DNA from 2 places in the Erwinia sp. 9145 genome. Region 2 is predicted to be linked to the other one. Evidence: predicted binding sites of a transcription regulator. Region 2 holds the regulator's gene; the other holds the start of a gene.
What was found. The regulator Fur, encoded in region 2, represses iron uptake genes when iron is present. The targets are predictions, from matches to a motif close to ATAATAATGAGAACNACTATCAA.

Region 1 (11,502 bases), 1.5 Mb from region 2:
AGGCCAGTCGGTGACCGATCATGCCAAGGAACTGAATGCTCATAATTTTTTCTCCAGGGAAGGCGGGTAATAAAACCAACATGAAGAAAACCCTATGATCCGGCGCCCGGGCTGTGAAATTCATATTTGTGCGTTGTTAAGCTGAAAATCATCAAAAGAGTGTGAACGAAGTGTTAGAAGAATTTTGCATAATCATTACCCGGCAAAGGCATTTAGAGAATAAAAAAACGGATGCTAGCCTGAAATTTTCCTCCTGTTGAGACACCAGATGAAAACCTTTCGCTTCAGTATCTGTGCACTTGCACTGTTCAGTTCGTCCGTCTTTGCCGCCGGCACGCTGTCGGTTGGCGATCAGCGCGCCAATGCGCGTGCCATCCTCGAAGCTTCGGGCGAGCTGAGCAATGTTCCTTACACCATTGAATGGCATGAGTTTGCCAACGCCGCGCCGCTGCTGGAAGCGATGCGCGCCGGTTCGCTGGATGCCGGGTCGGTAGGCGACGCGCCGCTGACCTTTGCCGTGGCGGCGGGGCTGGACGCGAAAGGCATTCTGGCGACGCGCTACGCCGGAAACGCGCTAATCGTTAAGAAGGGCAGCGCCATCCGTAACGTAAGTGAGCTGAAGGGCAAAAAAATCGCCACGGTGAAGGGCTCTTCCGGCCATAACCTGGCCATGCAGGCGCTGGGCAAGGCGGGCCTTCAGCCTTCCGACGTCACCTTCGTCTTCACTACGCCAGCCGAAGCCACGCTGGTGCTCGACCAGGGCGGCGTTGACGCCGTCGCCACCTGGGAACCCTACGTGTCGTTCGCCACGCAGCAGTCCGGCGCGCAGATCATCGCTGACGGCAAAGACTATCCGGCACTCAGCTATCTGGTTGCCAGTAACAAAGCCATCGCCGACAAAAAAACGGCGCTGGCTGACTTCAGCCAGCGGCTGATCCGCGCACGCAGCTGGACGGCGAAGCATCCGCAGGCGTACGCCACCGCCATTGCCAGACTGCTGCGTATTCCGCAGGAGGTGGCGCTGCTGAAGGTGAAACGCGAGCTCAATCAGGTCGAACCTGATACGCAGGCGGTGCTGGCGGTTCAGCAAAATACGGCAGATTTGTATCTGAAAAACGGTCTGATCCCCAAACCGATTGAGGCGAAAACCTTTATCGATCTCAGCCTGTCGCAGGGGAAATAGCATGCATCTGGCGCTCTATCTCAGCGACACCGGGCTGCACGCTGGCGGCTGGCGACATCCGGCGGCGGAAAACCCCGATCCCATGCGGCTCGACACCTGGCTCACGCTGGTGAAAAAGGCCGAAGCGGCGAAGTTTGATTTCGCTTTTGTTGCCGACAAACTCTCCATTGACGACATCTACGGCGGCGATATCGCCACCACCGTACAGTACCGGCCGGGCTACGCGCGGCCTGAACCGATGGCGCTGCTGACCGCACTGGCGCTGGGCACGGAACGCATTGGCCTGGGCGGGACGCTCTCCACCACCTACGGCGAGCCTTTTCACGCCGCGCGAACGCTGGCCACGCTCGATCATTTCAGCCACGGGCGCATGGCCTGGAACGCGGTGACCTCCACCAACGACGGCGAGGCGCGCAATTTCAGCCGGATGCAGCACATGGGGCATGCCGAACGCTACCGGCGCGCGGACGAATTTATCGCTGCCGTACATCAGCTTCTTGCCAGCTGGCAGCCGGGCGCGCGGGTGGTGGATAAAGCCAGCGGCATTTACGTCGACGCCAGCAAAGTCCGCTATACGCGCTTCAACGGTGAACACTTCCATATTCAGGGGCCGCTTACCGTGGCGGCGCCACCGCAAGGCAGGCCGGTACAGATTCTGGCGGGCGTCTCGGCGGATTTCAAAGCGGTCGCCATGCGCGTGGGCGAAGTAATTTTTACCGTCCATCCCGAACGGGAGCGCGCCTGCGCCTTTTACCAACAGTTCAAAGAGGATATGGTCGCCATCGGGCGCGCGCCCGACGCCTGTAAGATCCTGCCGGGCGTCATGCCGATTGTGGGGAAAACGCATCGGGAAGCGCAGGAGAAGCGCGCGCGGCTTGATGAGCTGGTCGATCCGCTCGCCGGACTGAGTTTTATGTCGGCGAGCATGAATTACGATCTCTCTCAGCACGATCCCGACGCGCTGTTCCCGGACATATTCGACCGCATCAGCGGCAGCAAAGGGCGTTTTGAATATGTGATCGCTGAAGCGCGGCGGCAGGGAAAAACGCTGGCGGAGGTGGCGAAACGCTATGCGGCCAGCGCCTCTTTTCCGGTCATGGCGGGAACGGCGGAGGAGATAGCCGACGAGATGATGGCATGGGTTGAGAGCAGGGCGTGCGATGGTTTTGTGCTGATGCCTGCGGATATGCCTGCTTCACTGAACGATTTTGCCGACCAGGTGGTGCCCGTTTTGCAGGCGCGGGGAGCGTTTCGGAAAGCGTATTCAGGGACAACGCTGCGCGAGCATCTTAACGTGCCGCTGGAATAGTCAGGGCGAACCCGCAAGGGGTTCGCCCTTAACACTTAGTGCAGCACTAAACCGGCGATTGAGGCCGACAGCACGCTGACCAGCGTTGAGCCGTACAGCAACTTCAGTCCGAAGCGGGAAACCACATTTCCCTGCTCTTCGTGCAGGCCTTTGATCGCGCCCGCCACGATGCCGATCGAGGAGAAGTTAGCAAAGGAGACGAGGAAGACGGAAAGGATGCCTTCACCGCGCGGCGACAGCGAACCGGCAATTTTTTGCAGATCCATCATCGCCACAAACTCATTCGATACCAGTTTGGTGGCCATGATGCTGCCCACCTGCAAGGCTTCGCCCGACGGCACGCCCATTACCCAGGCAAACGGATAGAAGACATAGCCTAATACGCCCTGGAAACTGATGCCGAAAATGGTGTCAAACAGCGCATTGACCGCCGAAATCAGCGCGATAAAACCAATCAGCATCGCTGCAACAATCACCGCCACTTTGAAACCGGCGAGAATGTATTCACCCAGCATCTCAAAGAAGCTCTGACCTTTGTGCAGATCGTTCAGCTTCAGATCCTCTTCGCTTTCAACGCGATAAGGGTTGATCAGCGAGAGCACGATAAAGGTGCTGAACATGTTGAGGATCAGCGCCGCCACGACATATTTCGGCTGGAGCATGGTCATGTAGGCGCCAACGATTGACATCGAAACGGTGGACATCGCGGTAGCCGCCATAGTGTACATGCGGCGCTGCGACATTTTTCCAAGAATGTCTTTATAGGCGATGAAGTTTTCTGACTGTCCCAGTATCAGCGAGCTTACCGCGTTAAACGACTCCAGTTTACCCATGCCATTCACCTTCGACAGCACGGTGCCAATCGCGCGAATGACAATCGGCAGAATGCGGAAGTGCTGAAGAATGCCGATAAGCGCGGAGATGAAAACGATAGGGCAAAGCACGTTCAGCCAGAAGAAGGCCAGTCCCTTATCGTTCATATTGCCGAAGACAAAGCTTGTACCCTGAGCGGCATAGGATAAAAGTTTATCAAACAGGCCTGCGAACCCCTGAACAAATCCCAGACCGACTTCTGAGTTAAGGAAGAACCACGCCAGCAGGACTTCGATCACCAGAAGTTGAATAACAAAACGGACGCGGATATTTTTGCGATCGCTACTTACCAGCAGGGCAAGCAGGGCGACCACAACCAGCGCCAAAGCAAAATGCAGAATGCGGGACATGTATGCTCCAAATTTGAAGGCTGTTATATTGCGGTGCGTATTCTATGTAACAAGCAACGGAAAAACGAGATCCAGGCCGCATTATAAGTATTACCTTTTACCTTCTGCGCAAGAATTCTTCCGCCGATCACATCCTGATACTGTTTAAAAAACCACCCAATAACTTGTAAGGTCATAGCTGATAGCCTAAAGTGAAAAATGTTGCTAATTAATTAACACACCTGTAACGTGGCCTGTGTTATAGCAAAGGCTATACTTATTAGCTCTGGCTATTGTACTGATAAGTTTTTCCTGCCATTAATGCACTTGATAATCATTATCATTTAAAAGACAATGCGTTTATCAGGTGTTTACAGAGGTCATACTATGTTGGAAAGTCGCACCGCGACGCAGCTTGCCCGCGGTTCCCGAAAAATCAAGTTTGCGCTGATGGGGCCTGCATTTATCGCGGCTATCGGCTATATCGATCCGGGCAACTTTGCGACTAATATCCAGGCTGGCGCCTCCTATGGCTACAAATTACTCTGGGTGGTGGTCTGGGCGAACATTATGGCGATGGTTATCCAGCTGATGTCCGCCAAACTTGGCATCGCCACCGGTAAAAATCTGGCGGAACATATTCGCGATCGCTATCCGCGCCCGGTGGTGTGGTTTTATTGGGTGCAGGCGGAGATCATCGCCATGGCGACGGATCTGGCGGAGTTTATCGGTGCGGCTATCGGATTCAAACTGGTTTTTGGCGTCAGCCTGTTACAGGGCGCGGTGCTGACCGGCGTGGTGACCTTCCTGATTTTGATGCTGCAAAACCGGGGCAGAAAGCCGCTGGAAGTGGTGATTGGCGGCATGCTGCTGTTTGTCGCGGCCGCCTACGTCATTGAACTGTTCTTTTCGCAGCCAAACGTGGCAGATCTGGTACAGGGGCTGGCGGTGCCATCGTTGCCTGGGGCGGACGCGGTGCTGCTGGCGGCTGGCGTGCTGGGCGCAACCATCATGCCGCACGTTATCTATCTTCACTCCTCGCTGACGCAAAACCCGGACGGCGGAACGCGCGGCGAGCGCTATAACTCAACGCGGCTGGATGTGGCGATTGCCATGACCATCGCCGGGTTTGTGAATCTGGCGATGATGGCGACCGCCGCAGCGGCTTTTCACTTCAGCGGACACACCGGCATTGCCGACCTGGATCAGGCCTGGCTGACGCTGGATCCGCTGCTGGGCAAAGCCGCCGCGATGGTGTTCGGCCTCAGTCTGCTGACGGCTGGCCTCTCTTCAACCGTTGTCGGCACCATGGCGGGGCAGGTGGTGATGCAGGGCTTTATCCGTTTTCACATTCCGCTGCTGGTGCGGCGGGTAGTGACGATGCTGCCCTCATTTATTGTGATTTTTGCGGGCTGGGAGCCCACCCGCATTCTGATCATGAGCCAGGTGCTGCTGAGCTTCGGTATTGCGCTGGCGCTGTTGCCGCTGCTGTCGTTCACCGGCAATCGTGAGCTGATGGGCGATTTAACCAATTCACGGCTGATGCAAAACGTGGGGCGCGTCATCGTGGTCATCGTGGTTGCGCTCAATCTTTACCTGCTGATTTCCATGGTGACGGGCTAATTCTTTCTGCATAAAAAAGCCGACATGACGTCGGCTTTTTTTATGTCTTAACCGCGATGGCGATTGTCGTAGCGCAAACGCTCTTGTCGCTGCCAGTCGCGGTGGCGATCGCGTTCACGCCATTCGCGATGCCGCTCCCGCTGCTGCCACTGCCGCTGGCGTTCATACCCCTGCCACCGGTACTGACGCTGCCATTCATAGCGCTGGCGCCTCTCCTGCTGACGTCGCCACTGCTCATGCTGTCGCCAGCGCCCTTCATCGTAGCGATAATTGTTGTACCGCCCATTCGAATAATTGTCGCCAATCTGAAGCGATATGCCCGGTGCAAGAGGAATCGCTGTGTTATCGGCCTGCGCTGTGTGCATCGCCAGGGGAGAGAAATTTGCCAGCAACGCGGCAATAAGCAAGAGATGTTTCATGATGACTCCTTATCAGCGCACCATCAGCGCACCGTTAAGGCAGATTATAAAATGGGCAGTGAGGTTTCGCCTGGCGCAATCCGAAAAAAGCGCCAGGCGGGGCGGTTTGAGACTTCTCCGCAGCCGGTGACCTATCCAAGAATCGTAGCGATCTGATCCAGTTCAGCCGGCGTGAAATCGCGACGAGCCAGCATGCCAACCGCATCGTCAATCTGGCTGATTTTACTGGCGCCGATCAGAACAGAAGTCATGCGCGGATCGCGCAGCACCCATGCCAGCGCCATTTGCGACAGCTTCTGCCCGCGCTGCTGCGCCAGCTGATTCAGTTGCTGGATCTTCGCCATCGTCTCTGGCGTTAAGCGATCGCGGCTTAAAAACTGACTGCCGCTGGCGATACGTGAATCGTCAGGAATACCGTTCAGATAGCGATCGGTCAGCAGGCCGCCCGCCAGCGGCGAGAAGCCAATGCAGCCGACGCCTGCGTTGCCTAACACCTCCAGCAGTCCGTTTTCTGGCCCACGCTCCAGCATCGAATATTTCGGCTGATGGATAAGACACGGCGTGCCCAACTGTTTGAGAATGGCGATGGCTTCGGCCGCTCTTTCCGCCGGATAGTTCGACAAAGCAATATAGAGCGCTTTACCCTGGCGAACGATATGATCCAGTGCGCTCATCGTCTCCTCCAGCGGCGTTTCCGGATCAGGGCGATGATGATAGAAAATATCCACGTAATCGAGATTCATGCGCTTCAGGCTCTGATTCAGGCTGGCAATCAGATACTTGCGTGAACCCCAGTCGCCATAAGGGCCGTCCCACATGGTGTAGCCGGCTTTAGAAGAGATAATCAGCTCGTCGCGATAGGGCAGAAAATCCTGACGCAGGATGCGGCCAAAATTCTCTTCTGCCGATCCCGGCGGCGGCCCGTAGTTGTTGGCCAGATCGAAATGGGTGATGCCGCAATCAAACGCGTGCCGGAGCAGTGAACGGCTGGTTGCCACCTGTGTCACATCGCCAAAGTTGTGCCACAACCCCAGCGAGACGGCGGGAAGCCTGAGCCCACTGCGTCCGCAGCGCTGATAGTCCATAGCGCTGTAGCGCTGTGCATCTGCCTGATAAATCATCGTAAACTCCTGTGTGTGAGATCCATGATGCCCGCAGTGTATACGGTTACACCAACGCGTGGCGAGGTGAAGATCGCAACCCTGATAAAACAGGGAGAGATAGCGTAACGCCGGGCCGCCGCTACAATGAGAGAAACTGTGTATCAATACAGACAGAATTCAGAATGATGCCCGTGGGCAAGCGCCGCGCAGGCAGGTAAGGTAAGCGGCTTTATGAATTCACAGGCGTCGGCGGACATTGTTGTTTGAGTCGGGGAAATTTATAGTGTGTTTAAATGACGTAAGCGGAGCAAAACAATAATGACTAAATATGCTTTGGTAGGTGATGTGGGCGGCACCAATGCGCGCCTGGCACTGTGTGACGTTGAAAGCGGTGCGATTTCACAAGCCAAAACGTTTTCCACAGCAGATTATGACAGTCTCGAAGCGGTGATCCGTTTTTACCTTGATGAACAGAAGCAGGATATTACCGACGGTTGCATTGCGATTGCCTGTCCGATCACCGACGACTGGGTAGAGATGACCAACCACGACTGGGCGTTTTCCTCCAGCAAAATGAAGGCGAATCTCGGCTTCGAACATCTTGAGATCATCAATGATTTCACCGCCGTTTCGATGGCTATTCCGATGCTGTCGGAGCAGGATGTAATGCAGTTCGGCGGATCGGCGGCGGTGAAGGACAAGCCGGTTGCCGTGTATGGTGCCGGAACCGGCCTTGGCGTGGCGCATCTGGTGCATGTTGACCAGCGCTGGGTGAGCCTGCCGGGCGAGGGCGGACACGTCGATCTGGCCGCCAACAGCGAAGAAGAGGATCTGATCCTTGAAGTGCTGCGCGCCGAACTTGGCCACGTTTCCGCCGAGCGCGTGCTCTCCGGCGCCGGGTTGGTCAATCTCTATCGCGCCATTGTGAAATCCGACAATCGCGTGCCGGAAAACCTGAAGCCAAAAGACGTTTCCGCGCGCGCGCTGGACGACAGCTGTACCGACTGCCGCCGCGCGCTGGCGATGTTCTGCGTCATTATGGGACGCTTCGGCGGAAACCTTGCGCTGACGCTGGGCACTTTCGGCGGAGTTTACATTGCCGGTGGCATCGTTCCGCGTTTTCTGGAGTTTTTCAAAGCGTCCGGCTTTCGCGCGGCGTTTGAAGATAAAGGACGCTTTCGTGACTACGTTCAGGGCATTCCAGTTTATCTGATCACCCACGACCAGCCAGGCCTGCTTGGCGCGGGCGCGCATCTGCGTCAGACGCTCGGCACCATTCTGTAATTTTTTCCGCCGGCTGACGCGCTATAAACGCATCAGCTGGCGAAATTCTTTCACCCTGCTGCGACTCACCGGCACCTGAAACTCCAAATCGTGCAGCTTAAGCAGATAGGTGTTATTGAACCACGGCTCAATTTCGCGGATTTTACTGAGGTTAACGCAGTAGGAGCGGTGGCAGCGGAAAAACGCCTCGTCAGGTAGCCGGTTACAAAACTCGGTAATATTCATCGACATTACATAGGCTTCGCGGCGCGTATAGACGAAGGTCATCTTCTCGTGCGCTTCGGCATAGTAAATATCGTTGATATCGGTCACGATTATCCGCTCGTCTTTCACCAGGTTAATGGTGTGCGACGCGGCGCGCGGGGCGTCAGAACCGCCCTGAAGCTTTTGCGCCAGGGTGTTTTCCACCTTACGCAGCATCGTGACGATGCGCATCTCCTGATAGGGCTTCAGGATGTAGTCGAAGGCTTCCAGCTCGAAGGCATCAACCGCGTGCTCTTTATAGGCGGTGATAAACACGATCAGCGGCTTGTGGGCGAACTTGCTGATGTTTTGCGCCAGCAGCACGCCGTCCAGCGAGGGAATGTTGATATCCAGAAAGATGACGTCCACCTGATGCGTTTGCAGGTATTTCAGCACGTCGAGGCCGTCATCAAAGGTGGCCTCAATGGTCAGTGCGCTGTGCTGCTGGATCATCCAGCTCAGCTCCTGCTGCGCCAGGAATTCATCTTCTACTATGATCGCTTTCACTGATATTTCCTGATGATAACGCGTTAAGCGGTTAACGAGACGCGCTGCTTCTCTGGCAGAACGGCGCCGTTTTTGCTGATGTAAAAAGCGATTTCCGTTCCCGGTGAGAGGCGCGTGAGGTGCAGCCCCTGACCGTAAAGCAGCCTGACGCGGTGATGCACGTTCAGCAAGCCAATTTTATTGCCCGGCATCTCGTTGCGTTCAACGCGCGCAATCACCTCTTCGCTGATGCCGTTGCCGGTATCACGTACCGCAATGCGAATACGATCGCCCTGATCCTTCACGCTGATAGTCACCACGCCTTTGCCGCGGCAAGGGTGGATGCCGTGAACAATGGCATTTTCCACCAGCGGCTGGATCAGCAGACTGGGCAGCGCGCAGCTCACGTCCTCTTCGATATCGTAAATCACCGTCAGCTTATCGCCAAAACGCGCCTGCTCAATGGCAATATAGTCTTTGATCTGGTACAGCTCTTTTTTGATATCAATGATTTCATCGTCATTCAGCTCCAGGTTGTAACGCAGGTAGCGCGACAGGTTGCTGATCAGCTGGCGAGCGGTATCGGGATTGATGCGAATTGATGACGAAATGGCGTTCAACGCATTGAAGAGAAAGTGTGGGTTGATTTTGCTCTGAAGCGCGCGCAGCTCCGCTTTGTTGGCCATCTCTCTGAGCTGTTCAGCGCGGGACACTTCAAGCTGGGTAGAGATAATTTGCGACAGGCCAATCGCCATCTCTTTCAGCGACCAGGTGATGCGGTGCGCATGGCGATAGTAGATTTTCAGCGTGCCCGTTACTTCCCCTTTTTCCCATAGTGGAATCACAATCATCGAGTGAATTTGCGGCGTACGGTGCGCTTCGTCGTTGTTTCTGATGATGATTTCGCCGTGGTTAATGGCGCGGGCGGTGGTCGGACTGATGTGGTCATCGCCTTCGTGGTAGTTCTCTTCTCCCACGCCGACATAGGCCAGAATCTGGTTTTTATTGGTGATAGCCACCGCATCTGCGTTAATATCGCAGCGAATAATATCGCAAATTTTGCGCAGCGACTCACTGTTTACCTGACGAAAAAGCGGCAGAGTTTTATTGGCGATATCCAGCGCCAGCTTTGCCTGACGCGCGGCGACGGCCTCTTTTTCACCCTCAACGCTCTGGATCAGCAGGACAATCAGGCCAATACTGGCGGCGCCCAGGATCATCGGAAGGGCGATTTCACTGACGATGTCGAGGCCAAGCGCGGTGGGTTTCGCCCAGGCAACGATCAGCAGCATGGTCAACGCTTCGCACAGCATGCCGCCGACGATACCTGCGCTCCAGCGCTTCTCTTTCGCCACCTTCAGGTTTATCCAGCCTGAGACAAAACCGGCGGTGATACTGGTGATCAGACAGGGAACAGAGGTGACGCCGTGAACATCGATCAGAAAACGGTGCAGGCCGGCAATCACGCCGGTCGCAATGCCGACCCACGGGCCGAACAGAATGCCGCCGGACATAATGGCGATGGTGCGTACGTTCACCAACGATCCTTCCACATTTATCCCGCTCCAGGTGCCGAACAGCGCAAACAGCGAAAAAATGGCGGTAACGGCCAGCAGTTCCTGACGTGAATGCTCATCCTTTTGCAACAGCTGGCGGAATGGCCGGATGCGGGTCATAAAGAAGAGGCAAATAAGCATCAGCGCGGCGCGATCTAAAACCGCAAGCAGCATATTGAATGTGGCGTGCACGGGCGCCTCGACGGAGGTGAAGAATAAAGCGTTATGATAAGTAAAGCGGGGGCGATACGCCAGCCGGGAGAGTAAATGCGGAAATCCTGGTGGAAAAAAGAGGATTAAAAAAATGGATTTTTGTGGTTATTTTTTGTTCATAACGGCCGTGAGATCGTCGTAAAATACGCGAAGAAAAAATTAAAGCGGAAGCGTACTTAATGGGCCTTTTAAAATTTCCCCTTATCAGAGAAGAACTATGCAGCTTTCTACCGAGCGTTTGCGGCTGACGCGTCTGCAAGCGGAAGACTGGCCGATTTTTTATCAGGTACATACGGATGAAAACGCGATGGCATTCATTAGCGAAGTGCGACAGGATGCCGAAATTCGCCAGCGATTCAACGACCGCCTCGCGCCCTGGCAGGTGACCAGCTTTCATATGCTCTGCCTGACGATCAGGCTGGCCGCAACGGATGAAGCGGTAGGATTTATCGGCGCAAATGCTGAATGGGCGCCGTTTCGCCAGGCTGAAGTGGGTTATTCCTTGCTCAGCGCCCATTTCGGTAAAGGGTACGGCAGCGAAGCGCTCTCGGCGCTGACAGATTTTCTGTTTAACGACTGCGAGTTTCATAAGCTGAAGGCGGAAGTGGTAGAAGGAAACTGGGCTTCGCGCCGGGTGCTGGAGAAGAACGGATTCAGGCTTGAGGGCACTTTTCGGGATAATTATCTGCTGCGAGGCCGCTGGGTAAACGACTGGATGTTCGGCTGCCTGAAATCAGACCGCAAATAAAATTTTGTGCTGACCTCTCGACAGCGGTATCGCTAAAAGGCTATGTTCATTCCTCGACCATATTGTGGTCAGCGTCGCTCGGACGGTCCGGGCGCTAACGTAAATCAGAGGTTTCTATGACAAGTCCCCTGCG
Region 2 (11,502 bases):
ATAACGGCCCCTGGCTGCCGTTTGATAAGTGGGGCCTGTCCGGTTCGGCGGTGCCGCTGCGCGATGGTAAAAGTAGCGTGTTTGAAGGCGGTCAGCGCACGCCGTTTATCATTAAATGGCCAGGTAAAATTGTGCCGGCGGTGAAAAGTGGTCTTGGCAGCACGCTGGACATTTTGCCTACGCTGATGTCTCTGAGCCATACCGAGCACGCGCAGAAAGATCTGGATGGCGTCGATCTCTCGCCTGCCCTGTTCGGCGATACAAACTCTCCCCGTACCAGCGTGCCTTACTTTTTTATGGGCGAACTGATGGCGTGGCGTGAAGGCGACTACAAAATCGTGCTGAATGCGTTGAAAGACGGTAAACCTGCGCCGTTGGCGGCGCCGCTGCTTTATAACGTAACGAAGGACGTGAGCGAAGAGCAGGATCTCGCCGCAGCCGAGCCGGTGCGAATAAAGAATATGAAGCTGAATGCGCAGCGTTATGTTGCCTCACTGGGTGAGAAAAAAGCACCGCTTTTTGATATGGATTAAGACGCGAGCGGCCCGGAAACGGTGATATTTCCGGGCGTTCAGGAAGAGACGTGGTTAATAAAAATCACAGCCTGCCGCTTCCGTTTGTGCCATCCATACCGGCTGGCTGCTGGTTTTGCTCCATACGCGATGCAGATAGCTGTAAAATCTCGCTCGATCGCTGCGAAACAGCATTACAGGCAGGGCAACAATGCCAACGACGGCGACAGCAATGCGTCGAAGGACGATGCGGTGCAGCGGATAAACTCTATAAAGGTCCATACATCCTCCCGGAAGATAAATAAAATTGCGTTGTCTGCGCAAAATAATAACGCTTATTGTGTAATTTTACTACTCATCCGACCACTTTACGTATAAAAAAACAGCTTTTATTTTTCTGTCGCGTAATTAAGTTACAGAGCCGTTAAAAGTACGATTATTTTTTACATATTTTTAACGCAGCATGTTTACACAAAAAAAAAGCCCGACCAGCGTCGGGCTTTTTCGAAGATGAGAAAACGTACTGTATCAGGCGTTTTTCAACACTTCGCTGACGATTTCTACCGCTTCTTTCTCAATCTTTTCGCGGTGCTCCGCGCCAAGGAAGCTTTCACAGTAGATTTTATAGGCATCTTCCGTGCCGGAAGGACGCGCCGCAAACCAGCCGTTTTCCGTCATCACTTTAAGTCCGCCGATAGAAGCGCCATTGCCAGGCGCAGCCGTCAGGCGTGCGGTGATAGGATCGCCTGCCAGCGTATCGGCGCTGACCATTTCCGGCGACAGCTTAGAGAGTGCGGCTTTCTGCGCAGACGTGGCCGACGCCTGAAGGCGGTTGTAGCTTGGCGCGCCGAAACGTTCTGCCAGCTCATCGTAGTGCTGCTGGGGATTTTTGCCGGTCACCGCAGTGATCTCCGCCGCCAGCAGACACATGATGATACCGTCTTTATCCGTCGACCACGGCGTGCCGTCAAAACGCAGGAATGAAGCGCCCGCGCTCTCTTCGCCGCCAAAACCGAAGCTGCCGTCGTAGAGGCCGTCAACGAACCACTTAAAGCCCACCGGCACTTCCACCAGCCTGCGGCCAATGTCATTCACCACACGATCGATCATCGCGCTGGAAACCAGCGTTTTGCCAACCGCCACCTCTTTGCCCCACTGTGGACGATGCTGGAACAGATAGTTGATGGCAACGGCCAGGTAGTGATTGGGATTCATCAGTCCCGCAGGCGTAACGATGCCATGGCGGTCGTAGTCAGGATCGTTAGCGAAGGCCAGATCAAACTTATCGCGCAGCGCCAGCAGGCCAGCCATAGCGCTTTCGGATGAGCAGTCCATGCGGATCACGCCATCTTTATCCAGATGCATGAAACGGAAGGTTTGGTCGACCGCGTCGTTAACGATGGTCAGATCAAGATTGTAAAATTCAGCGATGCGCTGCCAGTAAGCAATACCGGAACCGCCAAGCGGATCGACGCCGATTTTCAGGCCCGCTTTCTGAATTGCAGGAATATCAATGATCTCCGCCAGACCTTCAATGTAAGGCTGGATCAGATCTTTTTCCTGAAGGTGGCCGCTTGCCCAGGCTTTATCCAGCGCGATGCGCTTAACGCCTTTCAGGCCGTCTTTGATCAGCGCATTCGCACGATCTTCAACCACTTTTGTAACGTTAGTGTCCGCCGGGCCGCCGTTTGGCGGATTGTATTTGATGCCGCCATCTTCTGGGGGATTGTGCGAAGGCGTAATCACGATGCCGTCAGCCTGGAGGCCGCCCGCTTTATTGTGCTCAAGAATAGCGTTAGAGATAGCGGGCGTCGGCGTATAGCCATTTTCCTGCTGCACAATAACGTCAACGCCGTTGGCGGCGAGCACTTCCAGTACCGAAATGATCGCCGGTTCTGACAGCGCGTGCGTGTCTTTACCTACAAAGCACGGGCCGGTAATGCCGTTCTTTTTACGTTCTTCCGCGATCGCCTGCGCAATTGCCAGGATATGCGTCTCATTAAAGCTCTGACGCCCTGCACTGCCACGATGGCCTGATGTACCAAATTTCACCGCGTGTTCAGGGTTGGTCAAATCCGGTTGCAGGACATAATACTGTGAAGTCAGTTGTGCAACGTTAATCAAATCACTCTGCTGTGCTGGCTGTCCGGCACGGGGATGATTAGCCATGGGGCGCTTCTCCCTGACGCTTATGTTATCAGTTAGAGGGTGCCGCAAACTTTGTCGATAAGCTCCGCCGGGAACTGCATCGACTGCATGATATGTTCCACCATGCTGCGTTTACGACCTGTGTTAGTGTTAGTAATTACCCAGTACGGCGTGCCCGGAATGTGCTGCGGCTTGGTATGGGTGCCGTTCTGAACCAGAGTCTGTTGATTACCCGCAAAGTAAACGCGCGTGCGGCCAAGCAGAGACTCGGTGGCGGCGGCGAATGCTTTGGGATCAAGCGTATATAAGGTCGAGAGAATAAGCATAAAGCGATTAACCGCTTTTTTCTGTTCCGCATATTCATCTGAAAGCAGGAGTTCACGAACCGCGCGAACGCGATCCTGAGGCCGTGCCTCCACACTCGCTGACGCCGTCTGTTTTGCGCCGGTTGCCGATGAGGCTGCAACGCTTTGACCGGCGGAAAATTTCAGCATACGCCGTAAAATGTCAGATGCGCTTTCGCCAATATGCTGCGTGTGGCTGGCAATATAACGGTATAGCTCTTCGTCGACTTCAATAGTTTTCATCATGATCCAGTACGATTATTGCTTATAAGAGCCGATCTGCACCTTATGCAGTCGATAAATTTCCTGAACGATGGGCAAACCTGCTCTAACATCAGGATTATAAAGTTAAATCCTGCCGGGGTGTAGCGCCAGGCCTTAATAGTGGCAAAAGTCAGAATATGCCGCAAAAAGTTCGCGATAAGGTTTTTCGCCATGCCGACAGGGAAATATGCATTTATGATACCCTAACCCTTCGGCCCATCCGTAAGAACTTTGCTATGAAATTGAATGCCCGCCTGCAAACTGAACAATCTGAACTGACCGATGCCCCAGTCGTGCTAATCCATGGCCTTTTCGGCAGCCAGGACAACCTTGGCGTGCTGGCAAGGGGGCTGAAAGATACCTGTGGGCTTGTGCTGGTTGACGTGCGTAATCACGGCCTTTCTCCCCGCGCGGAGGAGATGGATTATCCGGCCATGGCGCAGGACATTCTTGATACGCTGGACGATGCGGCTATCGGGCAATTCTCGGTGGTGGGCCACTCAATGGGCGGTAAAATCGCCATGGCGTTAACTGCCCTTGCGCCGGAGCGCGTCAGTAAGCTGGTGGTGATTGATATGGCGCCCGTTGCCTATCCGGAACGGCATCATGACGCCATTTTCGCCGCGCTGAACGCCGTTACCGAGGCAGGTATTACGCGACGCAGCGACGCTGCCGACCTGATGCGGGAGATGCTCAATGAAGAGGGTGTTATTCAATTCCTGTTGAAATCGTTCCATGAAGGTGAGTGGCGTTTTAACGTGCCGGTTTTATGGCAGCACTACGACGATCTTATTGGCTGGAATGCCGTTCCGGCCTGGCCGCATCCGGCTTTGTTTATTCGGGGGGAGCGCTCACCTTATCTGGACGACGCTTACCGTGATGCGCTGCTTTCCCAGTTTCCGCAGGCACGCGCGCACGTTATCAGCGGTGCCGGACACTGGGTACATGCTGAGAAACCCGATGCCGTTTTACGCGGTATCCGACGCTTTCTTGCACAATAAACAGAAATATTCAGTCGATTTGTTAAATCGTTGTCGCGGTAAGTTTTGCCAGGGTATGATGGCGCGCTCATTAAGGGCCGCTGGTTGTATTTCAGGCGTTAAGAGCCCATTTATTAACCCTTCAGCCTTTCATTAGTACGATCCTATGGCAAAAGAGAACACGGACCGCACGACGATCGACCTGTTCGCCGATGAACGACGTCCGGGACGTCCAAAGACCAACCCGCTCACGCGCGATGAGCAGTTGCGTATTAATAAGCGCAATCAGCTCAGACGGGACAAAGTGCGCGGCCTGAAGCGCGTTGAGCTGAAAATAAACGCCGAAGCTGTTGATGCGCTCAATCAGCTTGCCGAAGCGCGAAATATCAGTCGTAGCGAGTTGATTGAAGAGATGGTGCTGGCACAGTTAACCCGCCAGCAGCGTTGAGTTTTAACCTTACAGAATGCGTTATCTCACAGCACAAAGCGACAAAAGCAGGAGCATTTCACGTTTATACCCTTCTGCCTCTCTGCTATTATTGCCTGAATCTGTTTTATCAGCAGCCACCATATCAATACGTTTCAAGAGGTTACTAGACGCATGGCAATCGTAGGCATTTTCTTTGGTAGCGATACGGGCAATACGGAAAACATTGCAAAAATGATTCAGAAGCAGCTCGGTTCTGACGTTGCTGAAGTTCATGATATCGCTAAAAGCAGCAAAGAAGATCTTGAAGCCTTTGATATTCTGCTTTTAGGCATACCGACCTGGTACTACGGTGAAGCGCAATGCGACTGGGACGACTTTTTCCCTACGCTGGAAGAGATTGATTTCAACGGTAAGCTGGTTGCCCTTTTTGGCTGCGGCGATCAGGAAGACTATGCTGAATATTTCTGCGATGCGATGGGCACCATTCGCGACATTATCGAGCCTAACGGCGCGGTGATTGTTGGTCACTGGCCGACCGAAGGTTACAATTTTGAAGCCTCTAAAGGGCTTGCGGACGATACGCATTTCCTTGGTCTGGCTATTGACGAAGATCGTCAACCCGAGTTGACCGCTTCCCGTACGGAACAGTGGGTAAAGCAGATTTATGAAGAGCTTCAGCTCAAAGAGATCCTTGAAGCATAACGAACACTTTAGCTTGATGTGAGAGAAGTCACATCAAGCCAGTGGTTTTTCCTATAGAAGTGATAGATACATATTTGTAACTTTTGCCCGCATAACTGTAGAATACCCGCATCGGTTATCCAGCCTTTTGAGCAGTTTGCTCTGGCGGCGACTACGGCAGCCCGTTTCCATTTCAACGTATCAGTTCTATAATGAGACGCAGTTTGCTTTCTGTGTCGACCGATGTTCACGGTTTTTCAGCCACTTAGTGACTAGCAAAGTAACAGGATAATATCCGCATGACTGACAATAACACCGCATTAAAGAAGGCCGGCCTGAAAGTCACGCTTCCACGCTTAAAGATTCTGGAAGTCCTTCAGGAACCAGAGGGCCATCACGTCAGTGCGGAAGACTTGTATAAACGCCTGATTGATATGGGCGAAGAAATTGGTCTGGCCACGGTTTACCGCGTGCTGAACCAGTTTGACGACGCAGGGATTGTGACGCGCCACAACTTTGAAGGCGGTAAATCCGTATTTGAATTGACGCAGCAGCATCATCACGATCATCTGATTTGCCTGGACTGTGGAAAAGTGATCGAATTCACTGACGAATCCATTGAAACACGCCAGCGTGATATCGCCACGCGGCATGGCATCAAGCTCAGTAATCACAGTCTCTATCTGTATGGTCACTGCGCAACAGGCGACTGTCGTGAAGATGAGTCTTTGCACGACGAGTAATCGGCCCTGACGCCATAAGTATCAGTAAGATGAACTGCACCCGAAAAGTTGGCTATCCGACAAGTAAGGTGCAGTTTTTGTTTTTAGCGTGTAAAGATCTCACCGGTCGCATTACCCTCGACTACCGGTAATTTACGCTCTTTAAACGCTCCGCTAAGTGAAAACGGCCCTGTTTCGGGCCGTTAATCTCACAGTATTTCAGTGCGACTGAAACGTTTCCCATCCGCGCTGACAGCGCGAACGCTCACATTGCCTGTCACGGACGGTCTTGCACCGGCATCATAACGCTGCCAGTTTTTTCCCTGATCCACGCTGTACTCAATGGCCACGCCTGGTAAGGCGATATTGACGTTTAATTTCCCATCAACAATACGCGCGCCAGGAACCGGCAGACGATAGTGAATGCCCCGCTTATCCAGTTTTGCCAGTTCGCGTTGTCCGAGCAGGTTGGCAAATCGCTGCCAGTCTTGATGCAACGCCTGGCGATCAACGTGCCCAGTTTCTCCACCGATATATTCCCTGCCCGCCTGGTAATCCTGCTCCCATGCGGCACGATGCCAGGCGCGTTCAGCCACTGAAAGAATACGAGGGAAAATCATATATTCTGTGTTGTCGTCAGTGCGCGACGTTTCGCTCCAAAGCTGGGCGGACAAGCCATACGCGCCCGGCCAGGCTTTGTCAGATTTTGCAGTAAAAGTTTTACCGTCGCGATCGACCGAGGTCTCGGCGTTCTGCGGCAGGTTATTAGGTGCAAAACTGAACATTTTCCGCTCATCGCTAAAACGGGTTCCCCAGTAGTAGCCGCGTTCCAGCGGATTCACTTCATAGGGAAAGTCCACATAGACATAATCAGGGTTGGAGATGATGACGTCATAACCTTTGTTTGCCCAGTCGTTGGCAGAGTTAAAGCCTCCCCAGTAGAGCGTATCCCAGAAGTTAACGGCAACGCGTTCAGTGGCAAACGCTTTAGCATTTTCCGCATCCTTCAGCCCGTCTTGCCAGGCCTGCATTTTTTCAATGCCGTGTTGCTTAACCTGCTTGCTGACCTGCAATGCAAAATAGCTGGGCAGATGTTCCAGATCCGCCACCTTGCCTTCTTTAATCATTTTCTGACAAACCAGCGATTTCGCCCACGGTTTGTCTTCTTTGCGCATATCAAGTAAGCCCGTACCCGCTACCGGCTTGTTAATGTCGGAATAACCGGCGCCCAGACGAATATTTTTTGCTTCGTCGCCGCCGAAGTGCCAGGTTTTAAGCGGTTGCCCGGCCTCACCGTGCATTTTGTTAATTTCACCGATTATCTTATCGGTAAAGCGCAGCGAAGAATCCAGGCAGGGGTTCAGATAGCTGGTACGATCGTAAAGCTGCACCGAGGTCGTGTTGGAATTATCCGTGGGATCGACCAGCCGATACTCTGAGGCTTCGGACGTTTTGCCCATTTTCATCAGACGATGATAGCGGGCTTCCATTGAGATTACGGCAGCCCTGGCATGAGCCGGCATGTCGATCTCCGGGATCACCTCAATATTTCTTGCCGCGGCGTATTTCAAAATATCAATGTAATCCTGACGGCTGAAATGACCGGTGCCGTTATTATTGGTGTCCGGGCCGGAGCCCAACTGCGGCAACAGGCAGCGCCGCTCGGTCAGATCGTGACAGCGCTTTCCACCCACCCCGGTAAGTTCAGGCAGGCCAGGAATCTCAATACGCCAGGCTTCATCGTCGCTCAGATGAAAGTGAAATACGTTCATTTTCCACGCGGCAAGCTGATCCAACATGCGGAGAATCGCCGCTTTGCTGTGAAAGTTACGTGCAACATCCAGGAAAACACCGCGATAGGGAAAACGAGGCGCGTCGCTGGCTTTCAGAGTGGCAATTTTTGCGCTGCCGTCCGCGGGGAGCAGTGAGAGGATCGACTGAAGGCCGTAAAATACACCGCCTTGATCGTAGCCAACCACCTGTGCTTTTTCTTTATCAATCACCAACTGATAGCCACCGGCAATCGCCAGCTCAGCATTCAACATGTTGCTGTCAATTCGCGTGGAAATCTCATAACCGCTGGCGTGCTCTTTCAGTCCCAGTAGCTGGAACCGCTGCTTTACCGCCTGCGCTTTATCAGCCGACAAACCGGAGAGATCGAGCTTTACGCCTTTCGACAGGTCAGCGTCCCCGGCCGTAATCTCAATCTGCAATGGCGTCGGAACAATCTGCCCTCTTAGCGCCGAAGCGGGAAGCAACGCCACGTCGCTGTTTTTATCAAAGCGACTGGAAGCCACCATCAGCACATTTTTGTCGTCCTGGGTGCGCTTCCACTGTTCGCCAAAGGGTTCGACGAACGTTGTCAGATCGTCCGAGTCGGTATCGATCATGATTTTCGGTTTCGCATCACCTGAGGTCACATACCATCGCGGCATGACATCGGTGATAAAAAGCTGCCAGTATTCGTTAATGATGGGGATCTCTACGGACTCACCGGCAGCGAATCCCCTGAATTTGTCCGTGGGTTCCAGTCGCGTCAAATCCCCAACAATATGCACCATACGAAACTGATCGCTTTCGACCTTTAACGTTTCGTGGACGTTGGACATATATATTGCCCAGTCTTTGCTGTGGATTGCCGGACCATGGTTGGTCAGGGTAATGGTTGCACGATTACAGGCGCTCCAGTCGGCGCCCAGAGCCGCGCAGTCAACGCCATGCTGTGCGGCCTGATTATCGGTGACCTTGTACTTCACGCCAAACTGGCTGATTTGATCGACAATTTTCTGGTTCGCCTTCGCGTAGCCACTTCCTGATGCTGACATCAACGCAACCGCAATAAGGCTGGCTTTGAACGTGTTCATCCGTTTTCCTTGTCCACTAGTAAGAGGTGTGTTCTGTTTCCTGCTGAAGCTTGCCGCATCGTGCCTCAATGTTCTCCGCGCCGCCCATCTGTTCAGCATCCAGACAGCGCTGATAATCAAGGCCGGGGATGGTTTCCTGTGGCTGCTCCGCGCTTTTTGTTGCACACGCGCTGAGCATCAGCATGGCGATGAGCGCTAGCATAGATTTCATATGGCATTCTCCCTTGACCGGCAGCGATCTTATTTACCTGCACTAAATAGTGTGAAAGGCGCTATCACGATGAACTTAACGTCTTTCTCGTCCTGAAAAATGTTGCCATAACCGCCGCCCCAGTCTGGAAGATCTGAGTGGTTGTCATAGCGTGTGTAGTGCAGTTTGACTAAGGTTCCTTTAATCGGCCCCTGCTGCACGGTATAGAGGAGATCCAAATTCCAGGCAGATTCTTTCAGGCGCCTGTTCTGGTCATATAACGGATTAGACGAGGGTTTCGCATCCCATCCCCAGGCATAAGAGGTGCCGACGGCCCAGCCAGGTAACCGCCAGTTTGTCAGGTCGTACATAACTCCCGCGAAGAGCGCTTTCTCGCCGTTCGCGTTAAAGTCCGAACGCGAATCCCACCACACATCGAGTCGACCGTTTGATGTGGCATAGCCAGGCGTCATTCGCTGTAAAAAGAAGCCCTGATTACCTTCGGCTTTTACCCAGGTTCCTTCCAGCCGGAAATCAAACGGCCCGGCGGTATAGCCCAACGTCACGGCCTGAAGCCAGGCAAGACCGTTATAAACGTCATTAGCGTTTCCGGCACCACCGCTTTCTTTATCTTTAGCGCCATAAAACTGCCAGGTAGTCAGTAACTTGTTTTCAGAGAGCGGGAAAGTCCAGGCAACTTTGGTAAAATACTGATCCATATAATTCGCTGCCTGACCAAATGCGCTTTCAAATACTATTCCGTTTTTAAAATCATATTTAGCGCCCAGTGAATGCAAATAGCTTATTCCGCTTTCTCCATCCGCCTTGCGAAAGTTATACATGTGCTGATACCAGGGCGCCTTATATTTATCACTCCAGAGCCAGGAAAAAGAAAGCGCTCCCACATCGGCAAAATCATAGCTGGCTCCCGTCTCTATGCCGCGATAGGTGCCGGGCAGAAAACTCCAATGGGAAGCAATCAGCGACTGACCGACAGGCTGGATATAACCGCCCCGTAGCCAATATTTATCATGTTTAATTTTCAGCGCCGCTTTATAAAGGCTCAGGCCGTTTTTATCTCCCGTCCACGCTTCGTCCCAGCGAGTATTTGCATCGCTGAAGCCAATTTCGTTTGGGGCAGCCGGCCCCTTATCAGACAGCTCAAGCGCGCCAAAAGCGGCCAGATCGATACCGACAAAATCAGCGGCATAGCCGGAAGAAAAATCGAGGTTAGCGTTAAAAGTGGAGTGATGGAGGTTTTGTTGATATTGTCCGTTTTTATCACTTCCGGGATCGCGATCTTTTCTCTCGCGATGGCGCTGCCAGTAATAAACGCTACCGCTCAGCTCGGATTCGTCCACGAATCCTGTTGCATTAGCCGGTGGAAAATAAAACACACCAATAAATAAGGGAGAAAGTAACGCGCTAAGAAATAGAGCTGACCACTGCATGAGAATTCCCTCTCAAATAAATTATTCCATAATATAAATAGCGATAAAACAACGCCAGTCATCCCGATTATATTATTTTTCGCAGCGCGAATTATCAATGTGTAATTTGACAATAATCACTAAATCTTGACGGCGACCACACTTTTAATGATGTTATGCGTCCTATTACATTAACCAAAAAAAAGCAGCCCGACGGCTGCTTAAATAACTAATCAGGCTAATTATTCGCCTGTTTTGTTCCACGTATCACGCAGGCCTACCGTGCGGTTAAACACCAGTTTTACCGGCGTCGAATAGCGGCTGTCGGCGCAAAAGTATCCTTCCCGCTCAAACTGGTAAGGCGATCCTGCTACGGCTTTACTTAAACCTGGTTCGACAAAACCATCACGGACAACCAGCGACTCCGGGTTGATGGTTGAGAGAAAGTCCTCAGCGGCAGCGGGATTTGGCACGCTGAACAGCCGATCGTAAAGGCGGAACTCGGCAGGCAGCGCATGTTCAGCTGAAACCCAATGAATAACACCCTTAACTTTACGACCGTCAGCAGGATCTTTGCTCAACGTATCGACATCGCAGGTGCAAAACAGGCAGGTGATGTTACCTTCTTCGTCCTTCGCCACGCGTTCAGCTTTGATCACGTAGGCATTGCGCAGGCGAACTTCTTTGCCTGACACCAAACGCTTATAGTGCTTGTTGGCCTCTTCGCGGAAATCGGCGCGATCGATATAAATTTCACGACTGAAGGGGACTTCACGCGTGCCCATCTCCGGTTTATTCGGATGATTGAGCATACTGATGATTTCTTCGTGATTCGATGGCAGGTTTTCAATAACGACCTTCAGCGGATCCAGCACGGCCATGGCACGCGGCGCATTTTCATTCAGATCGTCGCGAATGCAGGATTCAAGCGATGCCA

Region 1: the regulator Fur is predicted to act here: its motif matches at 4,022-4,044, upstream of FA91_RS12625 (Nramp family divalent metal transporter).

What each region holds. Positions count from the first base shown of each region.
Region 1 covers NZ_JQNE01000001.1:2,632,899-2,644,400, reverse strand. The annotation lists gene FA91_RS12645 (LLM class flavin-dependent oxidoreductase) at 1-43, opposite strand, end outside; gene FA91_RS12640 (ABC transporter substrate-binding protein) at 269-1,183, shown strand; gene FA91_RS12635 (NtaA/DmoA family FMN-dependent monooxygenase) at 1,185-2,492, shown strand; gene FA91_RS12630 (NupC/NupG family nucleoside CNT transporter) at 2,528-3,715, opposite strand; gene FA91_RS12625 (Nramp family divalent metal transporter) at 4,082-5,317, shown strand; gene FA91_RS12620 (DUF2502 domain-containing protein) at 5,365-5,736, opposite strand; gene mgrA (L-glyceraldehyde 3-phosphate reductase) at 5,868-6,857, opposite strand; gene glk (glucokinase) at 7,158-8,123, shown strand; gene FA91_RS12605 (LytTR family DNA-binding domain-containing protein) at 8,145-8,873, opposite strand; gene FA91_RS12600 (sensor histidine kinase) at 8,897-10,582, opposite strand; gene FA91_RS12595 (GNAT family N-acetyltransferase) at 10,839-11,369, shown strand; gene alaC (alanine transaminase) at 11,486-11,502, shown strand, end outside.
Region 2 covers NZ_JQNE01000001.1:1,107,059-1,118,560, reverse strand. The annotation lists gene FA91_RS05625 (sulfatase-like hydrolase/transferase) at 1-533, shown strand, start outside; gene FA91_RS05620 (YbfA family protein) at 588-794, opposite strand; gene pgm (phosphoglucomutase (alpha-D-glucose-1,6-bisphosphate-dependent)) at 1,041-2,681, opposite strand; gene seqA (replication initiation negative regulator SeqA) at 2,714-3,247, opposite strand; gene ybfF (esterase) at 3,505-4,269, shown strand; gene ybfE (LexA regulated protein) at 4,415-4,696, shown strand; gene fldA (flavodoxin FldA) at 4,850-5,380, shown strand; gene fur (ferric iron uptake transcriptional regulator) at 5,659-6,102, shown strand; gene FA91_RS05585 (beta-N-acetylhexosaminidase) at 6,291-8,945, opposite strand; gene chiQ (ChiQ/YbfN family lipoprotein) at 8,962-9,156, opposite strand; partial or broken gene FA91_RS05575 (OprD family outer membrane porin) at 9,186-10,520, opposite strand; gene glnS (glutamine--tRNA ligase) at 10,808-11,502, opposite strand, start outside.